Regions from separate parts of the Parageobacillus sp. G301 genome, predicted to be linked through region 1. Evidence: riboswitches for the same ligand, from Rfam matches in the RefSeq annotation. Region 1 holds a riboswitch; the other holds the start of a gene.
What was found. Region 1 has a riboswitch for FMN ahead of QSJ37_RS02935 (ECF transporter S component). Riboswitches for the same ligand answer to the same signal wherever they lie in the genome.
Positions count from the first base shown of each region.

Region 2: another riboswitch for FMN. It lies ahead of ribD (bifunctional diaminohydroxyphosphoribosylaminopyrimidine deaminase/5-amino-6-(5-phosphoribosylamino)uracil reductase RibD); the one in region 1 lies ahead of QSJ37_RS02935 (ECF transporter S component).

Region 1 is NZ_BSDB01000001.1:544,499-556,553, forward strand. Features, by position in the region: gene QSJ37_RS02895 (GrpB family protein) at 1-146, opposite strand, end outside; gene QSJ37_RS02900 (GNAT family N-acetyltransferase) at 162-659, opposite strand; gene QSJ37_RS02905 (GNAT family N-acetyltransferase) at 661-1,041, opposite strand; gene QSJ37_RS02910 (hypothetical protein) at 1,588-1,773, shown strand; gene QSJ37_RS02915 (FTR1 family iron permease) at 2,262-3,059, shown strand; gene QSJ37_RS02920 (hypothetical protein) at 3,632-4,111, opposite strand; gene QSJ37_RS02925 (hypothetical protein) at 4,445-4,591, shown strand; gene QSJ37_RS02930 (sulfite oxidase-like oxidoreductase) at 5,224-5,829, shown strand; gene QSJ37_RS02935 (ECF transporter S component) at 6,363-6,944, opposite strand; FMN riboswitch at 7,101-7,234, opposite strand; gene pepT (peptidase T) at 7,398-8,630, shown strand; gene QSJ37_RS02945 (bifunctional metallophosphatase/5'-nucleotidase) at 8,677-10,305, opposite strand; gene QSJ37_RS02950 (IS4 family transposase) at 10,616-11,947, shown strand.
Region 2 is NZ_BSDB01000002.1:1,233,192-1,245,246, forward strand. Features, by position in the region: gene QSJ37_RS15090 (SpoVA/SpoVAEb family sporulation membrane protein) at 1-360, shown strand, start outside; gene spoVAD (stage V sporulation protein AD) at 380-1,396, shown strand; gene QSJ37_RS15100 (SpoVA/SpoVAEb family sporulation membrane protein) at 1,396-1,746, shown strand; gene spoVAEA (stage V sporulation protein SpoVABEA) at 1,753-2,331, shown strand; gene QSJ37_RS15110 (spore germination protein) at 2,312-3,784, shown strand; gene lysA (diaminopimelate decarboxylase) at 3,993-5,312, shown strand; gene QSJ37_RS15120 (DUF1002 domain-containing protein) at 5,358-6,239, opposite strand; gene QSJ37_RS15125 (peptidylprolyl isomerase) at 6,375-6,815, shown strand; FMN riboswitch at 7,080-7,214, shown strand; gene ribD (bifunctional diaminohydroxyphosphoribosylaminopyrimidine deaminase/5-amino-6-(5-phosphoribosylamino)uracil reductase RibD) at 7,554-8,639, shown strand; gene ribE (riboflavin synthase) at 8,655-9,302, shown strand; gene QSJ37_RS15140 (bifunctional 3,4-dihydroxy-2-butanone-4-phosphate synthase/GTP cyclohydrolase II) at 9,319-10,518, shown strand; gene ribH (6,7-dimethyl-8-ribityllumazine synthase) at 10,592-11,056, shown strand; gene QSJ37_RS15150 (GNAT family N-acetyltransferase) at 11,180-11,527, shown strand; gene QSJ37_RS15155 (DUF309 domain-containing protein) at 11,543-12,055, opposite strand, start outside.

The sequences.
Region 1 (12,055 bases):
GTGAGGCTATTGGGAATCGCCGTGCTTCCAACGTGCTGAATATCCGCTTCCGGCAACAGACGCAAAATTTTTTCCTTCTGTTCCAAAAATGTTTTTTCTGCTTGTTCGTGAAAATGGCTTTGCTCTAAAAAATGAACAAGTTCCATTTTGTTTCCTCCTAATTACAACAATTTGGCCATGTAATATTCATCAACATATTTTCCGTTTATCAACAGAGAATGCCGTTTGATCCCTTCTTGTTCAAACCCCATTTTGCGATATAACGATACCGCGCGTTGATTGTTGACGACTACCGTTAATTCCAACCGATGAATGCCTTTCGTGCGAGCCCAACGCTCCAATTTAGCAAACAGCATCGTACCGATTCCTTTTCCTCTATACGAAGCCAGCACGCCAATGACGATATATACCGTATGCTTATTTCGTCTCGCGCTCCCTCCTCTTGCCACTAGATACCCAACTAGCTTTCCGTCCGCCTCTGCCACCAGTATCGTGGAGTTTTCCTCATTCTGCATCGCTTCGATTTGGCTTCGCTGCAGCTCTGGAGTGAGCGTTCGTTCCCCTGCCTCAAACAGCAAAAAATCCGATTCTTTTTCTACTTGCAAGATAAGATGCGCCAATTCTTCCGCATCGTCTACCGTTACATGCCTTACGTTCATCTTATCTATCCTCCTCCAAATATTCCCGCGCCAAGTCAAAATTTCGATATCGCGCCATAGCGGTTTTCAGTTTTTTCAACCCTGCTTTTTGATAAAACTCCTCTTTTCCGGTAGTGGCAATTAAATGCACGCAAGAGACGTGCTTAAGCTGCTCAAGCAAATCCTCGATAATCGTTTTTCCGATGCCATGACCTTGGAAATCACGATGAACGACGACATCGTAAATCGCCGCATTAAACACCCCATCGGAAAGCGCACGGCCAAACCCAACGATGCGTCCGTTATAGACCGCAATCGCAATCACGTTGCTTGCTTCAAACACCTGTTGAATGATTTCCTTGGAATGTTTCGTCCATCCAACGGATTCGTACACATCTTTCATCTCTTGCCAATTCGCCTTGGATAAATCTCTATAGACGTGAATGTTCACCTCGATCCCCCTTACTGTCTCGAATTCGTTTCTTTCTCAAGCAAATTTCGATTCGGTCTAGCTTTTTGCCCGATACGCTGCAATGATCGATTGCGGACAATACAGAAATATCAAATTAAAACAGTTCAAAAACAATTATAAATACATTCCCATCACACAATCCACAAAAATCCATTTTTATCTAATAAATCCATAAAACTTGTCACTGGTGACACGTCACAACTCACGAAAGTTTTTAAATGTCATTTCCTCCTAACCTCCCCTCTTACTCTCTTGTACGTATCTCTATGAACAACCTTTAAAGCCAGCAAATCATTCTATACCAGTTCCTCATTTTTTCATTTGATCTGTGTCAACTTCCTTTTTTGTTGCTTATTCAACATATCACTTCACCAAAAAGGCATCCAAAAATGGATACCCTAGAATTATCCATTGTTCACTCTTCATGAACGATTTCTCCTACTTATACATATATTGTCATTGAAAGGAGGAAGAAGCATGGATAAATTCGTGTTCTTGTTCTTAGCTTGCATTCTTGCTGGCTTTGCACTAATTAACCTTCCTTTAGCCGGTTCACCTTTAGCTAGTATACAACCAATAACATCCTTAATTGGGATTGTAGCTGTTCTTGTTTTTTCATTAATACTCATATTTAAAGGAATAATGGCCCTAGCAGGTAAATAAATTTTATGGACTCAGGCTCTTGCCTGAGTCTATTTTTCTAACATTCACCTAGCACTAAGAAGTTCTTAAAAGAAAAAACGCCTCCCCCATCGAAATGACATCTTTCTTCAACAAAACATCCATGATACCATCATAACACGTCTAAATAGAAATATTCTGTCACTTTCCCTTCATTTTGTGGCATAACATGCGTTAGAGAAAATAAAAAGCTTAGATCTAATTCAGTTTTTGGATTTTTATTTAATGGAATAAAAGCCTCCTTGTTTATCAAGGAGGTTTTCTTGTTTTATAGAGTTCTAGTGAGTGCAGACATAATACCTGCTATTTCAAACGTTTGTTTACCGTTGATAATGGGGGATTGTTCGTTTCTATTTTGAATTTTTTTCATACTATAAACCAAAGCTACAGCAACTATTTCATAACGAAACATAACCAATTATAGTCTGTAGCCGAGTTCCTTTAATCCATAAAAAGAAGGTGGTGAGGAAGTGGCAGCCTTTTTAATGTTTTTCCGTGAAGCTTTTGAAGCTTCGATGCTATGTTCGATTTTGGCTACCTATCTCATTCTAATCGGACAGCGTGATCGTATCCGGGATATTTGGACAGGCGTATTTGCAGCCATCGTTGCATCACTCATCGCTGGTGTTGCAATTTACTCGACGGTTCATAATTACGAAGGCACCCCTCTGGAATTGCAAATTGAAGGTATATCCTATTTTCTTGCGTTTGGTATGCTAACGTACATGGCAGCCTCGATGAAAAAGAACGGAAATCTAGAAGAAGAACTCGAATCAAGGATAGATTCAGCAATCAAAACAGGATCTAAATTTGCTATTGTAGGTTTTACCTTTTTGGCAGTGTTCCGAGAAGGGCTTGAGATGGTCGTGTTTATGATTCCGTTAACGTCAATAACCAATCCGGTCCTAAATATAGTACTCGGTGTATTAGGGATTATATTAGGAAGTGTAACTGGATATTTAATCTATGTACTTGGGAAAAAGATCAATGTAGAATGCTTTTTCAATCTCTCCACTTTTTTGCTTGTCATATTTGCTGCGGGATTTTTAGTAAGCGGAATCGGGGAATTTCAGCAACTCGGTTGGCTGCCATTCGGCAATGAAACCTTATGGGATACAAGTTCAATCTTGAGCAGTGAAAGTACAGTGGGGAACCTGTTGCACGCATTAGTAGGCTACACCGATAAGCCAACAAGTTTGCAAGTGATCAGTTATGTTGTTTATTTAGTCTTAATTGGAATTTCGTCAGTAGTTCGGAAACGGACATAACAAGCAACTTGGCCGTTTGATTACACTTTATGTTCCCAGCTAATTTATCAATATCGGAGTCAGACGATAAGAGAAATGGAAAAAGCCGATTTTTCCTCAACGAAGGGAAAATCGGCTTGTATTATTATCTTTTCGCCTCTAAATGCCTATTAATAACTTCTGGTTAATGAAATGAATTATTTTTTAGCACTACCTATACTTTTTATTCCACAAACTACACCGGCGGCTCTTCTTTGTACACTTCAATTCTCATAAAACACCTTCTCACGAATACGATAAAACTTTGATTCACTGATCTCATTTCGTTATAGGCTTCATAATCGTATGGTTCATTAATTGATCAATTAAATCTCTCTTGATAAATTTTTTAATATAATTATAATAATCTAAAAGGCTTGGTATGAACAATGTTTCAACTAAACCGCCCTTTCATTGAATAAGAAAATCAACGACACTCTTTAATAATCGAGCATTTAAAATAAAAAACGCCACCCCAACCGGAGCGACATTCTGTTTCAACATTTCCACGATACCATCATAACACGTCTAAATAAAAATATTCTGTCATTTTTTCATTTGTTCATTAAATTTATTTCCTCAATTTGTGCTTTCAGCTCTTTTATATATTCATTGTTCTCGTTCACATAATTTTCCAACATCTTCCCAAGGTATTGAAGCCCATTTGCAGCATCACTAAAAAACCCGTCTCTAACAAGCTCGTATAAACTATAAAACTTTCGCATTTTGTTGTCGAATAAATATACTTTCTCTGGATGATTCTTCTGGATATTAAACACAATAACTTCATTTTCTTTCCGATCATATCCTAATATAGGACCGAGTGGAGAACGAACTTTTATGGTTGGATGTGTAAAAACAAGCCCTTTTTTAAAATACCAACTATAAATAGGCTTTAATTTTTCTAGCATGCTTTTAAGTAATCCTAGTTGTTCGTCTAGTAAATCTTCAATTTCTCTACTAGTAGTTTCATGCTCTTTATATTGTTGTTCCAATTTTTGTAACAAGCCTTCTACGTCGATATTTAAATCCATATATCACACCCCCTTTATGATGAGTTCATCAGAAAAGATCTTGATCCGGATGATCATTTTCATGAACATCCAATAGGTAAATGAACACGGAAATCGTTTCTCTCGCCATACAATATATTAATGAAAATTTATTACAGTTTGTTTGTTTAATCACCCATGCTTTTTTATCTTTTTTAAGATTTTAATGCTCATAAAATAATTTGAACGCTATTTTGTTTCTTTATTTATCTACTCGTCTATTCATAGGGTTGTATCTAAATATAACGGGTAAGAAAATGGACGAGCATGACGGCATATCTTTTACATAACACTAAAGAAGGAGGGTATGAGATAATGACATCAATTGAACTTTTCGCATGGATATTATCAGCAATCTTAGGGATTAGCTTTATTATTTCTTTAGCAGCAGTAGCAAAAAAACCAAGGTACATTGCTGAAACGGAACATAAAAGGATTCATCCCACCGAAAAGGAAAGATAACCATAATAACGAAATATAACGCTATACACGAACCACTTTTCCTTCTCACCAATGTAACTTAATTACTCTTATGTTTCTAACTTCAGAATGGAACCATCCAAGAAAGCGAGCAGCGCCATTCCAAAACTTCAAAAAGAACTGCCGCCTTCGGTTTTACGAAAATTTATTTAAAGCTTCTTTTTGAAACTTTGTTCATTCCACTTGCCCACTCAAAGCTCTGGCGATTTGCGCCAGCATAAACGCATCACAGACGTTATCGCTCGCCACTGTGCTCAAATCCCCAGAGAACCATTTATCTTTTTTGCATTACCTTTACCGGTTGTAAATTTTTTTACCGAAGACGTTGAAACCTCGTGGCAGCTAAATTAAATCCTGCCTGAAGAAGCTTAGATCGGAGTATCCAATCAGTTTCGTACTGAACACTGACGGCAGATCCCTTTGAATCGTAAAAAACCCTCGATGAAAAAACATCTTTTTCAGCATGTATTCCTAACTCTTTGAGCAATATCCGTGAATCTGTGTAGGGCCCGGCCCTTTTCTCTATCCGATTATTTCCTGCCAATATAGTTGCGTACACCACTTTTTCGCCGTATCATTTTATATAAATTCATACATAGAAGGGGGGCTCGCCATTGACAAAACAACTGCCGCCAGGCCAATTTGAAACGGAAAAATGGCCGATTCTCCATGATGGGGATGTTTATCAATTTGATGAATCAACATGGGAATTCCGCTTATTTGGGGATGTAAAAGAAGAAGTCTCTCTTTCCTATCAGCAAGTAATGGAACTGCCAAAAACAATCTCGACGATCGATATGCATTGTGTGACGACATGGTCGAAGTTTGATACGACATTTGAAGGGATTGCCTTTCGCGAGTTTTTGCGCTTTGTTGAACTGGCCCCAGATGTGAAATACGTGAAAATTTATGGCTACTTAAAAGGAGACCGCTTCGGCTATTCGGCGAACTTGCCGCTCGAGGCGCTGATGGGCGATGACGCGCTATTTGTGTACCGCTGGAAAGACAAACGTCATGACTGGCAGAATATTTCCCCAAAACATGGCTATCCGCTCCGCTTTATTCCACCTGCATCGTTTTATTTATGGAAAGGAACGAAATGGGTATCTGGAATCCAGTTCATGAAAAAAGACGAGCCGGGATATTGGGAACAACGCGGCTTCTCGATGACCGCCAATCCGTTTAAGGAAGAGCGCTTTGCCGATCCAAACGATATGTAAAACTTTTTTGGAAAGTTCATTGTATTCACCCCTAAAAAACGAGAGCTTCTTTTTTAGAGTTCCTCTCAGCTTGCCGACAAAGTCGACAAGCTGAGAAAGAGTCTTTTCTAAGACAATCTCTTTTTATTTTTTGCACTCTTCATACACGGAAGAAACGGGCACACAATGATTTTCTTTTACTGCCATGTTGCCCATTCTCAACATTTACATTGTCCTTTTTATACACTCTATCCAGTTTTTCATTATTGTCTTGGCATCATTCGAGGTTTTTACTTTTTTTGCATTTAGCACATATTTTCATTAGAAAACCTATTTAATGTGTATATGGCTGTTTAAAGGTGGTTCTTGCATTCCTTTGGTTGAAAATTCAGGTAATTGGGATAAGAAGTCGAAAAATTCTAATTTTTCCCTTTCTTGATATTTGCGAATATTAAGAATCAGAAAAAAATAACTTTAGCATGGTTATTTAATAAGAGGCTGCCTCAAGAGGTCGATTCAACGGCCTTTTGAGGCAGCCTCGCTGCATATATGCACTATGCATGATTCGTTGCCGCTTGTTTTTGCATCCACTGGTGCAAACGGACAAACAATAGCATAAATACAATCGTGATCATCGTGCCTTTTACCGCGTTAAACGGCAAGATAGCCGAAACAACCAATGCTCTTGTTTCCGGTGCGCTCATCGCCGGTGCGCCTAGAAAGATCGTATACGCCGGCAGAAACACATAATAATTTAATACACTCATCATCACCGCCATGACAACTGTACCAATGACTAAACCAGCCAGCATTCCTTTTTTTGATTTTGTTTTATGATATACGTAATATGTCGGCAAAATAAACGTAATCCCGGCCATAAAGTTGGCGATATGCCCGACCGGAACGCCGGTAGGACTGCCGACCATGAAATAATTCAACACATTTTTCAGCAATTCAACGGACACTCCCGCCAGCGGCCCGTACAGAATCGCGGCGATCAATGCAGGAACGTCGCTGAAATCCACCAATAGAAAGTTTGGAAATGGCGGAAGCGGAAAGTTTAACAGCATCAGCAAATACGAGATGGCACTAAACACTCCAATTAAGACAAGCGCGCGGATATTCATTTTTCTCATGTCGATTCTCCTCTCCTTCTCGTGATCCATCCTCACAAGAAGAAGGCTGCCAACTTTGAGCGTCAAATAAAAAACCCTTAAGTGTTCACACTTAAGGGAGAAAAAGGGCATGCTCAAATAGACGTTCGATCGCGCAACATTCGAACGCCGGCAAACCTTCATCTTCTCCCATCCAGACTATACTGTCGGCTCCGGAGTTGCACCGGATCGTGCCTATGCGGCTCGCGGGCTGAGAAGCAAATTGCTTCATCACCGCCGGTCGGGAATTTCACCCTGCCCCGAAGATGAATCGTATTATATTTTTTTAATATTATTATATAATTTCTTTATGCGTTATGTCTATCATCAATACAGTGCATATGAATGCTCTTTTTTCTCACACCAACATGATTTTTCATTTTTATGATAAAATAAAGAAGGAAAAAGATAGTAAATAATAAGGAGCTGACTATCATGAAACATGAAATCATTGAACGTTTTACGAAGTATGTTCAAGTTGACACCCAGTCTGATCCGAACAGTGACACTTGTCCCTCCACTCCGGGTCAATGGACGCTAGCGAAAATGCTAGTAGAAGAATTAAAAGCAATCGGCATGGAAGAAGTAACAATAGACGAAAACGGCTATATCATGGCAACATTGCCCGCAAATACCGATAAAGATGTGCCAACCATTGGCTTTTTAGCCCATATGGATACGGCTCCTGAATTTACCGGCGCCAATGTAAAACCGCAAATTGTCGAAAACTACGATGGCAACGATATCATATTAAATGAAGCGTTACATATTGTGCTTTCGCCGAAAGATTTTCCGGAACTTGCAAACTACAAAGGCCATACGTTAATCACCACCGACGGCACGACGCTGCTTGGCGCGGACAATAAAGCTGGAATCGCGGAAATTATGACGGCGATGGCCTACTTAATCCAGCATCCGGAAATTAAACACGGAAAAGTGCGCGTCGCGTTTACGCCAGATGAAGAGATCGGCAGAGGGCCGCATAAGTTTGACGTCGCTAAGTTCGGTGCTAAATATGCGTACACAGTCGATGGCGGTCCGCTTGGCGAATTAGAGTATGAAAGCTTTAACGCCGCGGAAGCAAAAATCAAATTTAAAGGAAAAAATGTTCATCCAGGCACCGCCAAAGGCAAAATGATTAACTCGATGAAAATCGCGATGGAATTTCACGCACAGCTTCCTGCCAACGAAGCGCCGGAACATACGGAAGGCTACGAAGGATTTTATCATTTGCTTTCCTTCCAAGGAAATGTCGAAGAAACAGCGCTTCATTACATTATCCGCGACTTTGACCGCGAACAATTTGAAGCGCGCAAAACAAAAATGCGGGAAATCGCGGCAAAACTGCAAGAAAAATACGGAAAAGAGCGAATCGCGATCGAAATAAAAGACCAATATTATAACATGAGAGAAAAAATCGAACCTGTCCGTGAAGTTGTCGATATCGCCTATGAAGCGATGAAAAACTTAAATATTGAACCGAAAATTTCGCCGATCCGCGGCGGCACGGACGGGTCGCAACTTTCGTACATGGGGCTGCCGACTCCAAATATTTTCACGGGCGGCGAAAACTTCCACGGCCGCTATGAATACATTTCCGTCGACAACATGATCAAAGCAACAAACGTCATTATTGAAATTATTAAGCTGTTCGAGCAAAAAGCGTAACAGAAAAGCTGGTTCCAACGGCGCTTTGGAACCAGCTTTTTCATATTTAGCGAAGCTGTTGAATGCGGCCTTCGATTTGGGCATCAAATGGCTGAGGAAGCTGTTGAATATAATGGATGAGCGCCTCTAAATCGACTGGTCCTACTTCGCGGCTTTTCCCTTCCGTAAATACCGTAAAGTTATCTCCTCCATCAGCTAGGAAGCTGTTTACTGTAACGGTGTATTCTGCATTTGGATCGAGTTTTGCGCCGTTTGGCAAATAAATATCGACGACTTTGTCTGTTGGTTTGCTTGCGTCCCAAGTATATGTGAGACCGGAAATTTGCAGCATGCGTGTTTGATTCGACTGCCATTGTTGGTTCAATAGCTTACGGATTTGCTCGCCCGTGAGCGTCATTTTTACGAGCTGATTGCTAAATGGCTGCACGTTATACAGCTCTCCCCATGTCACTTCCCCTTGTTCAATATCGGCGCGAATGCCGCCAGGGTTCATAAAGGCGAAGTCGGTTTTCATCGCTGTCCGCTGCGCATCCGCAATCAAATTTCCTAACGCTGATTCACCACTTGCATTTTGCTCAGCGCTAATCGTCGTTTTTGCCATACCGATGACTTGGTTAATAATTGGAGATACCTTTGCTTCATACTTGTCAATGAATTTCGTAATCTTTGGATCAGGCTTGATGCTATCTTGGTAGGTGGTCACGATTTCCGCTTTTTTCGCAACAACGTCTTTTGTCCGCCGATCAATTGTTAAATCCACATCCGAAAAAGCAGTTCCATAAGAATATGATTGAACAAGCAGTTTGCCGTCCACTTCGGCGTTTAAATACGCATGATTATGACCAGCAAAAATAACATCGACTTCATCATCCACTGTTTTTGCGATTTCGATGATTTCCCCACTCGCATTGGAACCATCTATATTAGAAACCCCTGGATTATGCGCAAGAACAACGATCGCGCGCACCCCACGCCGTTTTAACTGTTTCACTGCTTCGTTAATCGCTTCCGCTTCATCCTTGAATGTAACTCCCGCCACACCGCTTGGAATGACGATGCTTGGCGTATCGGATAAAGTTACTCCGATAAAGCCAATCTTCACCCCTTTCACTTTTTTAATAACATAAGGCGGAAGAATCGGTTTTCCCGTCTTTTTATCGATTACATTCGCGCTTACGTATGGAAAGTCCGCGCCGCGAAAATAGCCGGTTTTTGGATGTGTTCCGCCATTAATGAGGCGAAGCATTTCGTCGACCCCTTCATCAAATTCGTGGTTTCCGAGTGTTCCTACATCAAAACCTAGTTTATTTAAAAATTCTATCGTTGGCTCATCCTGCAGCAGTGCCGATACAGGTGAACTAGCCCCAACAGCATCTCCCGCATGGACAAGAAGCGTATTTTTATTTTCCCTTTCCCGTTGTTTTAAATACGCAGCTAAATAATCCGCTCGCCCGACCGCTCTTCCTCCAACGTTTCTTGTTACATCAAGCTGTCCGTGAAAGTCGTTAATTCCTAGCAATTGTACATCGATATAACGATATGAATAGGAATTCGTCTGCTGCTTTTTCCCTAGATGGTCAGGTTGCCCAGCCGCAAATACACTTGCTGAAGACAGAGCAGCGGACAAGGCAAGCGCAGATACAGTCGTTTTAACCAGTTTGGATGAAAGTTTCATATTCATAACTCCTTTCCTCGTTTTCCTGTCATTATCATAGATTTCGTTTCATAGTAATAATAGAGCCAAAATACTTATTTTCTTCTAAAAATATTGTAAATTTTATATAAATTTTTATATGGAGATTTTCTACCAGGTACCGTCAAGAATTTTGTGTAATGTAAGATAGATAGGGTATCTCTGAAATAGATTTGGAATAGAGGGGGACTGGTTCCCCATAGCCATCAAGTTAAGAATTTGATCTTTTTTCAGCGCCAAAAACATGGTATCCTTTCTAACGAAAATCATCGTTGGAAAGGATTATTTTTTGATGGCAAAAAAGATGAAGGCATGGATAAAAACGATTCGTCAACTCTTCTTCTCTGAAGAACTGACCCGTCTGGCACGGAAAGTCGGATTCATTCAGCGGCAGCGTTCATTAACAGCGGAAGCCTTTCTGACGCTATGTGCTTGGGGAGACGGATCGCTCGCCTGTCAGTCGCTTCAGCGGTTGTGTGCCGATTTGGCGCTCTGGCATGATTGCTCTCTCTCGAATGAAGGACTGAATCAGCGGTTTACGCCTCGTGCCGTGGCGTTTTTAAAAGAGGTCTTTTTTACTCTCCTGATGCATCAACGTCCGGCACTCTCTTCCATCACCGAGACGTATCGCGCTTGTTTCACCCGTCTGCGGATCTTAGACTCTACCAGTTTTTTACTTCCGGCCGACTATGGTGAGGACTATCAAGGTTCGGTTTCATCTGGCGCCAAAATCCAATTTGAGTATGAGCTGTTATCGGGCACCTGTCTTCAGCTGTGCGTCCAACAGGCCAATGATTCCGATGCCCGCTTTGCTTATCATACCCAGCACACGATTTTACCGAATGACCTTTGCATTCGGGATCTGGGGTTTTTTTCACTCGCCACGCTGGCGAAGATCGATGCTCGAGGTGCTTATTATATTACCCGGTTGCGTTCCGATATCAAAGTCTATATCAAACAGGACGGGGAGTGGCACGAATGGGATTGGGAATCGATAGGAAATCGATTGGGCGAGGGGGAAGCCGTGGAAGTGGAACACGTGTATATCGGACACCAACGCCTGTATGTTCCGCGTCTGATTTTTCGCCGTCTCACGGCGGAAGAATGGGAAAAACGGCTGGCGTACGTGCGGAAAAAGGAAAAAAAGAAAGGGAAGGCGCTGTCACGCCAAACCCTTGAACAAAAGAAATATCACATCTTACTGACCAATTTACCACAAGAATCGTTTGATGCGCAACAAGTTTATGAGCTGTATTCGCTGCGCTGGCAAGTGGAGCTGTTATTTAAGGGCTGGAAATCCTTATTTGACCTTGACCGTGTCAAAAAGATGAAGAAGGAACGATTCGAATGCCACTTATATGGGACATTGATTGCCATTTTAGTCACGCAGACTCTTCTGTTCCAAGCCCGAAGGTATTGGCATCAACGGGAGGGAATCGAGATCAGTGAATGGAAAGCGCTTAATATCCTCCAATCGTATTGGCATCGGTTTCTTTTGCATCCCCAAGCGATGGAAACCGCCCTTCCATCTCTCCTGTCTCTGTTAAGGAAACACGCGAGGAAAGACCGAAGGAAAGGAGAGGAAACGGTATCGGATCTTTTAAAGAAATTGGGGATATGGTAGTGTGGGTTATGGATATAAATGCCAAATACCCCTCTTCTTGAGGGTTATTTGGCATGCCCAGCATTTGGTTTTCTCTTCATCCTTTGATTGATTTTTCGAACATGCGTA
Region 2 (12,055 bases), on a different contig from region 1:
GCGTTTGTTGTCGGCGGCGCGCTTTGTGCGATGACCGAGCTGTTCGCAAATTGGTACAGCCGTTTTCTGTCTATGCCGTTGCTTTCTGCTCAGCAGCTGGCGGTGATGACAATGATGTTTTTGGCGATTGTCCTCACGGGGGCGGGAAAGTATGACGATTTTAGTCAATTTGCGGGTGCAGGCGCTACTATACCGATGACTGGCTTCGCGAATGCGTTAGCAAGTGCCGCTCTCGAGCATCGAAGTGAAGGATGGACGGCGGGAATTGCCAGCCAAATGTTTAAATCAGGCGGTGCGGCGATTGTTTATGGCATTGTCGTTGCTTATCTACTTGGAATTTTATATTACATCATGTTTTAAGAAGAAAGAGGGATTTCCCATGAAGCTCGTTGGAAAGCAAACGTGGGTGTTCGAACATGATATTTACATTCAGGAAACTGGAACGGCAGTAGGACCGTTGGAAGCGGAAGGTCCGCTTCGAGCCAGCTTTGATATTACGCATGATGACTTATATTGTGGGGCAAAGACGTGGGAGTTGGCAGAGCGGCGTTTAATGCAAGAGGCGATTGGCGTTTGCTTGCAAAAAGGAAATATTTCATTCAATGATATCGACATTTTCCTTGCCGGAGATTTGCTGAATCAAAACATCACTGCCAACTATGTCGCCCAAACGATTCCCACTCCGTTTTTAGGCATGTTTGGAGCTTGTTCTACTTCCATGCAGACAGTAGCTGTCGGCGCCGCGTTAATTGACGGCGGATTTGCTGAAACAGTATTAGCGGCAACAAGTAGTCATAATGCCACGGCAGAACGGCAATTTCGTTATCCGACCGAATTGGGAGTACAAAAACCGGAAACAGCAACGTTTACTGTGACAGGTGCGGGAGCATTGGTCATGGGACGGAAAAGAGGAAGATGGCGCATTACTGCTGCTACAATCGGAAAAGTGATTGATGCGGGAATGACGAATCCTTTAGATATGGGATCGGCGATGGCACCGGCCGCCGCAAGCACGATTGAACAACATTTTATTGATTTAGGCGTTTCTCCCGAAGATTATGACTTAATTGTAACAGGGGATTTATCAAGAGTAGGAAGCGTTATTGTTAGACAGCTGCTTGCTGAATCAGGCTATGATGTAACGAGCAATTATAACGACTGTGGTTTAATGATTTACTGGCCGGATCAAAAAGTATTTGCCGGAGGCAGCGGATGTGCTTGCTGCGCGGTAGTAACATACGGGCATTTATTGAAAGAAATGGAACGCGGCGCGTTTCAAAAAATTTTCGTTGTCGCAACAGGAGCGCTATTTAGCCCAACGATGATGCAGCAAAAACAGTCGATTCCAGCTATTGCGCATGGTGTTGTGATTGAAGCGGCAAAGGGGGAATCATGATGGATTATGTAATGGCATTCATTGTTGGAGGAGCGCTTTGTGCCATTGCCCAATCTTTAATGGATATTGGAAAGCTTTCGCAAATGAAAATGATGAGCTTGCTTGTTGCGGTTGGCGCCATTTTGGGAATCAGCGGAATTTACGATCGACTTATTGCGATTGCCGGGGCAGGCGCTTCTCTTCCTATTACCGGTTTCGGTTATTTTCTCATTAAAGGGGTATTGGTACAAAAAGAGTCAAACGGATGGCTGGCCATTGGTGCAGGGATGTTTCAATTTGCCGGCGCCATTTTGTCATTTACCATTGTACTTTCATTTTTTACCGCTCTTATATGTAGGCCGAAAGGGTAATCGATTATGAAAAAAAGGCGAGTCATATTAGTAACAGACGGCGATGAGTTTGCATGCCGGACAATTCAATATATTGCTGAACAAATAGGGGGACGATGCATTTCTCGCTCCCATGGCAATCCGACAAAACTAACCGGTGAAGAACTCGTTGAACTTATTTTACAAACACCGTATGATCCCGTATTCGTCATGTTTGATGATTGCGGAGCCATTGGCGAGGGAGCGGGGGAGCAAGCGCTGAAATATGTGGCAACGCATGAACAAATTGAGGTATTAGGAGCGATTGCCGTTGCTTCCAATACTCATAAGCACGAATGGGCAAAGGTGCATATTAGCGTTGATCGCGACGGAAACGTGACAGAATATGGAGTGGATAAAGAGGGGATTCGCGAGCTAGAAATAGGCCGTATTAATGGAGATACCGTATATTGTTTAGACCAATTAAATATTCCTGTTATTGTTGGAATCGGTGATATTGGAAAAATGGGATATCGCGATCATATTAAGTACGGCTCACCAATTACACGACAAGCAGTGGAGTTAATCCTTGAAAGGAGTGAGTATCGTGACAGCCAACACCAATAAAGTTCCCATTTCGGAAAAGCTCGTCGACAATGAAAAATTTTTTAAGGAGAAAATTGGAGTTGGAACTAGTTTTGATTTAGGGGTAAGGAAAATTCATGTATTAAATAGGGAAGTACATATTTATTATTGCACCGGTTTATGCGATACGCAATTTTTAATTGAGCTATTAAAACAAATTGTCCGTATTAATGACAACGAACGGCAGACGGCACAGGCAAAGCAAATTATCGAAAACCGCCTCGTTCATCAACAAGTAAGCACTGTCAATAATTTAGATGAGGCTGTTGATCGGTTGTTATCAGGGTTAATGATCATTTTAATTGAAGGAGAATCGACGGGGTTTATCGTCGATGTACGAAGCTATCCGGGGCGGCAGCCGGAAGAGCCAGATACGGAAAAAGTGGTGCGCGGGGCGCGTGATGGTTATGTAGAAAATATTATCGTCAATACGGCGCTAACGCGGCGCCGCATTCGTGATGAGCGGCTTCGTTTTGAGATTTTACAAGTAGGGGAACGTTCAAAAACAGATATTTGTATTGCTTACATTAAAGATGTCGCCGATCCAGGGCTTGTTGAACTTGTAAAAAAAGAACTTCAACAAATTAATATCGATGGACTGACAATGGGAGATAAAACAATAGAAGAATTTTTAGTGAAGCAAGGATATAATCCGTATCCGCTCGTCCGTTATACCGAGCGTCCAGACGTTGCTGCCACTCATTTGCTTGAAGGACATGTATTAATTATGGTAGATACGTCACCAAGCGTGATTATAACTCCTACTACGTTTTTTCATCATGTGCAACATGCCGAAGAATATCGGCAATCTCCAGCGGTCGGGACATTTGTACGCTGGGTGCGCTTTTTAGGCATTTTGACATCGCTATTTTTATTGCCGCTTTGGGTGTTGTTCGTACTGGAACCATCTTTATTGCCGGATAAATGGGCATTTATCGGACCAAACAAACAGACGAATATCCCAGTTATCATACAAGTTTTAATAGCCGACTTTGGAATTGAGTTTCTCCGCATGGCAGCGATTCATACCCCAACGCCGCTTTCTACCGCAATGGGTTTAATCGCCGCGGTGTTAATCGGAGAAATTGCGATCAATGTCGGATTGTTTGTCCCGGAGGTAATTTTATATATTTCTGTTTCCGCCATCGGTTCGTTTGCGACTCCAAGCTATGAGTTGAGCATTGCGAATAAAATATCACGATTGTTTCTTGTCATTGCGGTGGCATTGTTTAAAGTGCCAGGGCTTGTGATCGGCACAACGGTTTATTTGCTTCTGCTGATTCGAATTCGTTCATTAAACACGCCATACTTATGGCCGTTTATTCCGTTTGATCCGGCCGCATTTATGCAAATTATCGTCCGTCGTTCTGTAGCGGGAGCAAAAGTAAGACCGAGCATCGTCCATCCGCAAAACCGCCGCAGGCAACCGTCATAAATTTGCAAAAAGCCGCTCAAAGGACCGATTATTATTGGCTCATCAACACGCTTAGAAGTTGCAACTTTTTTATAATTATGATACTTTATACGTAATCTTTTTTCTTCAAAAGACAGTTATACCTCATGCTAACTGTCTTTTTTTGCTTTCTGCATGCATAAATTAATGCGGTTTGATAATTTTTATTTTGCGGGAATGAGGGGTTCGTATGTTTTTTCATGGGACAAGCCGTGTCAATGACAAGGGGCATTTAGAAATTGGCGGTGTCGATACCGTTGATTTAGCGAAAGAATATGGAACACCATTGTATATTTATGATGTGGCACTCATTCGTGAGCGTGCGCGGGGGTTTAAAGAAGCGTTTCAAAAACATGGTGTCAAAGCACAAGTTGCCTATGCAAGCAAGGCATTTTCTTCCATTGCGATGGTTCAGTTAGCAGAGGAAGAAGGATTATCGTTGGATGTAGTGTCAGGAGGAGAGCTGTATACAGCATTGCAAGCGGGATTTCCACCAGAACGCATCCATTTTCATGGAAATAATAAAAGTCGTGATGAATTAATGATGGCCCTTGATCATGGAGTCGGATGCATTGTTGTCGATAACTTTTATGAACTGGAATTGTTGGAACAACTAAGCAAGCAGTACGGAAAAAAAACGGCGATTTTACTAAGAGTCACCCCTGGTGTGGAGGCGCATACGCACGATTATATTTTAACCGGTCAGGAAGATTCAAAATTTGGGTTTGATTTGAACAATGGCCAAGCAGATGAAGCGCTGCAAAAAGCGCTATCTTCCCCGCATTTTTCCGTAATGGGAATTCACTGCCATATCGGTTCGCAAATTTTCGAAACGACAGGATTTGTGTTGGCGGCACAAAAAATTTTCCAAAAAATTGGTCAGTGGAAGGAAACGTGCGGATTTATTCCAACGGTTGTCAATCTTGGCGGTGGATTTGGCATTCGCTATACGAGTGATGACGACCCGATTCCTGTCTCGGAATACGTCGACCAAATTGTAGAGGAAGTAAAAAAACAAGTAAGCGAACAAAATATTCCAATGCCAGAAATCTGGATTGAGCCGGGACGCTCCCTTGTCGGCGATGCGGGAACAACGATTTATTCGATCGGTTCGCGCAAAGATGTGCCGAATGTCCGTCATTACGTTGCGGTAGACGGAGGGATGAGCGACAATATCCGCCCGGCGCTATATGATGCGAAGTATGAAGCGGTGTTAGCGAATCGAGTGTTGGACGAAAAAAATGAAATTGTCGCCATCGCCGGGAAGTGTTGTGAATCAGGAGATATGCTTATTTGGGATTTGCCGCTGCCAAAAGCAGCCCCTGGAGATTATTTAGCAGTTTTTTGCACTGGGGCGTATGGCTATTCGATGGCGAACAACTATAACCGCATTCCGCGTCCAGCTGTCGTGTTTGTGGAAAATGGAGAAGCACAACTCGTTGTTAAACGGGAAACGTATGAAGATTTAGTGCGGCTTGATGTACCGCTTAAAACAAAAGTGAATAAGTAAGTTTGCAAATAAAAAGCGCCCAAAAAACGTTTGGGCGCTTTTTCCTTATTGATTGTTTTGCGGCTCGGAAGAAGTAAATGCTGATTTAATGGCGTTCCAAATTTCTTTTAAAATGTCGATAATGTTTTGAATAAATGTTTTTCCTTCTTCCGATTGAAGGAACGTGGATAATTTATCTTTCGCTTTGCTTAATTGATCATTGACTTGATTCCAATCGATATTAGCGTTTTTCATTTTATTGAATAACGAAATTAAACTGTTTATTTCATCTTCCGTTAACGTAATTCCGAGGTCTTTTGCGACTTTTTCAATAAGCGCGCGCAAATCGGCATCCGTTTGCGGCGGATTATTTGCGATTTCTTCTTTAATTTTCGCAAGAAGGGCAACCGCTTTATCCGTTCCGATGGATTCCCCAAGTTTTGCGGTTTTGACCATTTCCTCCGTAGCCACTTTTTTTACATCCTCAGGAATGACTTGATCGGAAGAGACTTCGTATGCCTTCATTAATCCGGTTAACGCTGCCGTACCGGACACTGCAAACGGAGCAGTGACATAAATTTTCGCATCTTTCACTCCCGCTGTAATCAGGGCGTTTGTGTACATTTCTTCTGTTACCCATGTGATATTGTGAGTTTCTACGTCCAACCCAGAGCCTTTCGCACCGATCGTAATCATCGATGAGGAGATTGCTCTCGTTCCGATTTGCGCTTTTGGAATAAGACCATCGAGATATTTATGTTCTTCCGCGTTAGAAACCGTAATGATTTGTGCGTTGTCTGGAGCATTCATTTCATTTAAAATTTGTTGCTTTTGCTGTTCGGTTAAATTTTCGCCTAATGTAATAATCACATCGCCTTCTGCCGCATCTGCTGCTGCCATGGCTGGAAATGTAAATAGCAACGATGCAAGCAGAGACCCTATCAACATTCGTTTCACAATGTCATCCTCCTTCGTAATAATACCCCTTTTCAACATATCCGTAATACATTATATTACTTTTTTTATGTGAACAACAATGATATGATAGTGATGCGCAATCATGAAAAAAGGAGCTGTTTACGTGTGGCGAAAAAAGGATATATCTTAATGGAAAATGGGGAAAAAATCGAGTTTGAACTATTTCCAAATGAAGCGCCGATTACGGTAGCAAATTTCGAAAAATTAGCAAATGAAGGATTTTATAACGGTTTGACATTCCACCGCGTCATTCCTGGTTTTGTCAGCCAAGGAGGGTGCCCATATGGCAACGGAACGGGGGATGCCGGCTATACGATTCCGTGCGAAACCGATCACAATCCGCATAAGCATGTGACCGGTGCGATTTCGATGGCACACCGCGGCCGTGATACAGGAAGCTGCCAATTTTTCATCGTTCATGAACCACAGCCGCACTTAGATGGGGTACACACCGTATTTGGCCAAGTGACATCGGGAATGGATGTTGTAAAATCAATGAAAAACGGCGATGTCATGAAAGAAGTAAAAGTGTTTGATGAGGAATAAGGATGAAAAAGGCTTAACAGTTTCTCTGTTAAGTCTTTTAAATATGTGAAACACCATCTCCGTAAGAGGTGAAAGAATGGAGCGGAAAAAATGGATATTATTTTTTCTTTTATTAGGAGCAAGTTTTGTATGGGGGATTATTTATTGGCTGTATATCGCGAAATAATAAAAACATCGTTTAAGCCATCCGTTTTTGTTTCACAATCGTGAATGAATAGACAAACCGTTTTTGTGTGATATAATAATAAAAAATTCCATATTGTTCGTATCCTTCGGGGCAGGGTGAAATTCCCGACCGGCGGTGATGAAGTGGTGTCACTTCTCAGCCCGCGAGCCTTATAGGCACGATCCGGTGCAATTCCGGAGCCGACAGTATAGTCTGGATGGGAGAAGGATCACAAGATGCATATGGCCGTACTATATTAGATAAGGAGCGGTTTCGTTTGTCGCAACTCCGCTTTCCAAAATATAGAACGCGATATTTAAAGGGGATTATCTATGTGGAGCAGCGATAAAAACGCCAGATAAATGGCGTTTTCGCGGTGTGTTTTGTTTATTTTTTCATAATATGAACAAAGAGAGTTATCCAAGGTTATTTTTTAGATAATGTGTCTAAAAATGCCGAAAAATTCACTCCCCCGCTTTAGTACGCAAAAATGCAATCATTGTGATTCTACATAATCCTGCCCTAGGACTTTGGACTAGGGTTTTCTTTATGCCAAAAAAGGAGGCAGCGCCATGCGAAACGATGAACAGTATATGCGCCTAGCAATCGAAATCGCCAAAGCAGGAATTGGACAAACGTCTCCTAATCCGGTTGTCGGCGCTGTTGTGGTGAAAGATGGAGAAATTGTCGGATTTGGCGCCCATTTGAAAGCAGGGGAGCCGCACGCGGAGGTACATGCCATCCGTATGGCGGGAGAAAAAGCGAAAGGATCTACCGTTTATGTAACGCTAGAGCCGTGCAGTCATTATGGGAAAACGCCCCCTTGCGCCGATTTATTAGTGGAAACAGGTGTTCAACGCGTCGTCATTGCGACGACAGATCCAAACCCGCTCGTAGCCGGTAAAGGCATCGAAAAGCTAAGGAGTGCGGGAATTGACGTGAAGCTTGGGGTGTTGAAAGAGGAAGCGGATGAGTTAAACCGCGTGTTTTTCCACTACATTGCGACAAAAACGCCGTTTGTGACGCTAAAATATGCAAGCAGTCTTGATGGAAAAATTGCAACGACAACCGGAGAAAGCAAATGGATCACATCCGAAGCGGCCCGGGAAGATGTGCATCGCTATCGGGCGGTGCATGATGCGATTCTTGTTGGGGTAAACACCGTTATTGCGGATAATCCAAGTTTAACCGTAAGGCTTTCCGAGGGTGGAAAAAATCCGATACGCATCGTTTTAGATACGCATTTGCGCACGCCGCTTGATGCAAACATTCTCAATGATGGCCAAGCAGAAACGTGGATTGTTGTCGGCAGTGAAATCAGCGTCGAAAAAAGGAAGCGGTATGAGAAAGAAAATGTACAAATTATTTCCATGAAAAAGCCTCGTATTGATATAGATGAATTGTTGCGCGTGCTTGGCGGGAAACGAATTACTTCCCTTTTTGTTGAAGGCGGATCACACGTGCATGATAGTTTCGTGCGAGCTAAGGCAGTTAACGAAATCGTCGCATACTTTGCTCCGAAGATCATTGGCGGAAAACAAGCGCCGACGCCAATCGGGGGAATTGGTTTTGCCGGCATGGCTGACGTTATGCAGCTAGAAATTCGGCGAGTAGAGACGATCGGGCCAGATATAAAAATCGTCGCGATACCAAAATAAAAGGGTGAGTACACGATGTTTACAGGAATTATTGAGGAAGTCGGTACGATCGAGCAAATGAGACAGTCAGGCGAAGCGATTGTGATGACGATTGGAGCAAAAAAAGTTTTAGAAGACGTTCATCTTGGGGACAGCATCGCGGTCAACGGAGTTTGCTTGACTGTAACGTCGTTTACGGACCGATCGTTTACTGTTGATGTGATGCCGGAAACGGTAAGAGCCACATCGCTGCGCACGTTAACAAAAGGTTCGAAAGTGAATTTAGAACGGGCGATGGCAGCAAACGGCCGTTTTGGCGGCCACTTCGTTTCCGGACATGTCGACGGCATCGGTGAAATCATTCGCAAATGGCCATCGGCGAATGCGGTGTATTATGAAATTAAAATCCCGCAGGAATTGCGGAAATATATGATTTTAAAAGGGTCTGTCGCTGTCGATGGAACGAGTTTAACGATCTTTGGACTATCCGATGACACGTTTACGATTTCGCTCATTCCGCATACGCGCACGGAAACGATTTTAGGCGATAAACAGCCAGGAGACATTGTCAATATCGAATGTGATGTCATCGGAAAATATGTTGCCCAGTTCATGGAAGGAAAAAAAGAAGAACCGAAGTCGGCGATTACGCTCGAATTTTTAGAACGGCACGGTTTTAAGTAAGCAAAAAAGGAGGAACATGACGATGTTTGACACGATCGAAGAAGCGATTTATGAATTGATGCAAGGGAAAGTCATTATTGTATGTGATGATGAAGATCGTGAAAACGAAGGAGATTTTGTCGCATTGGCGGAAAAAGCGACTCCAGAAGTGATTAATTTTATGATTAAATACGGCCGTGGCCTTGTTTGCGTTCCGATTACGGAAGAATTAGCCGATAAGCTTGATTTAGCCCCAATGGTCAATCATAATACGGATTCTCATGGCACTGCTTTTACGGTTAGCATTGATTATAAATCAACGACAACAGGCATTAGCGCTTATGAACGTTCGATGACGATTCAAGCGCTGTTAGATCCTAATGCGAAAGCGAGCGATTTTAAACGTCCTGGGCACGTTTTTCCACTTGTGGCGAAAAAAGGAGGCGTATTGCGGCGCGCCGGCCATACGGAAGCGGCGGTCGATTTAGCGCGATTATGTGGTGCAAAGCCGGCTGGTGTGATTTGCGAAATCATTAAAGAGGATGGCACGATGGCGCGTGTCCCGGATTTAAGAAAAATCGCTGATGAATTTGATTTGAAAATGATCACGATTAAAGATTTAATCGAGTATCGGAGCCGAAAAGAAAAATTAGTGAAACGCGAAGTAGAAGTGATGCTTCCAACAGAGTTTGGCAAGTTTAAAGCGGTTGGCTATACAAATATTGTTGATGGAAAAGAGCATGTTGCTTTAGTCAAAGGCGAAATCCTTCCAGATGAACCGATTCTTGTTCGGGTGCATTCCGAATGCTTAACAGGTGATGTGTTTGGCTCCTGCCGTTGTGATTGCGGACCGCAGCTTCATGCGGCGCTCCGCCAAATTGAAGAAGAAGGACGCGGCGTTTTATTATATATGCGTCAAGAAGGACGCGGCATCGGGTTAATCAATAAATTGCGCGCGTATAAGCTGCAAGAGCAAGGCTATGATACGGTGGAAGCAAATGAAAAGCTTGGATTCCCTGCCGATTTGCGTGACTATGGGATTGGCGCGCAAATTTTAAAAGATCTTGGCGTGACGAAAATGCGACTATTGACAAATAATCCGCGGAAAATCACTGGATTAAAAGGACACGGTCTTGAAGTCGTCGAGCGTGTTCCACTGCAAATGCCGGCGAACAAGGAAAATGAAAAATACTTGCGGACGAAGTATGAAAAATTAGGACATATGTTGCATTTTTAAAAAACATGTTCGCCATTTTTGTTTTTTTGTATTATGATGAATACGATGGGCGGAAAAGATAGGAGGATTTACGATGAAAGTAATGGAAGGAAATTTAGTCGGTACAGGATTAAAAATTGCCATTGTCATTTCCCGTTTTAATGAATTTATTACGAGCAAGTTATTATCTGGCGCCATGGATGGCCTCAAACGGCACGGGGTCAATGAAAACGATGTGACAGTAGCATGGGTGCCAGGAGCGTTTGAAATTCCGCTTATAGCGAAAAAATTAGCCGAATCGAGGCAATATGATGCCGTCATTGCGCTTGGCGCGGTCATTCGCGGGGCGACAAGCCATTACGATTACGTATGCAATGAAGTAGCAAAAGGGGTTTCCCACGCAGCTTTATCAACGGGAACACCGGTTATATTTGGAGTATTAACGACAGATACGATTGAGCAAGCGATTGAACGCGCCGGAACGAAGGCGGGAAATAAAGGATGGGAAGCTGCGGTAAGCGCCATTGAGATGGCAAATCTTCTTCGCACGTTTGCTTAATTGGAGTAAAAATGCATGAAAGAGTTCACAATATAACTAAGAACGTTTATAATACGTAATGAGAAAATGACGGAAGCACTTTTCTATTTTGGAAAAGTCTTTGTCGGTAATGAGGGAGTTTTTATGCTGATTCGTTATCGAAAAAACTATGAAAAAATTGCCATGGGTCTTCTGTCGTTCATGCCGACAGAAAAAGACTTAAAGAAACTGCAGCAAACGATCAAACAGTACGAAACAAACGATGATTGGCAACTGTTTTTATGGAAAGAGAACGATGATATTATTGGCATTATCGGAGTGCTGTTGCGAGACGAGGACGTTGTCGAAATTCAACATATTAGTGTAAATCCTTCGCACCGTCATCAAGGTATTGGAAAACAAATGGTAAAGGCGTTAAAGGATATGTATCCTAATCATCGACTGCAGGCAAATGAATTTACCGCGTCTTTTTTAGATAAATGTCAGTTTTAACGAAAGAGCTGCCGTTTAGTGGTTTGGCAGCTCTTTACTCTTTTTCTTTTCCTCTCGTGCCGCGATCACATCCGAGCGATCGCGCAATTTATGTTTGTGAATTAAAAATACATCACTCATATCGCTTGCTTTTCCCCAAGAAAGCCCGCGCTCATCGCATATCGCTTGACACATTTTCTGCAATGTTTCATCGCAAATAGGCAGCTCGATGCTTTTATAAGCCTCGTTTTGTGCTATTCGTTCGATATAACGTTCCAGCTGTTTGGCAAGCCGCTGTTCATCTAACCCTAACTCGCGAACCGCTTTTTGTTCTTTTTGTAAAAGTGATAGTGCTTTTCGCATCATACGCAGCGCCCCCTGACCGTTGCTGCGGCGATGATGGTACAGCGCTACGGCAATTTGAATAAGCACGACCCATACTTTTTTGTAACCGTCTTTTTTCCAATGTTCTTCTAATATTTCATGACATTCAAAATAATCACGGTCTGTATGAAAATGAATTAAATAGCGGATATAAGCGTCAGGATA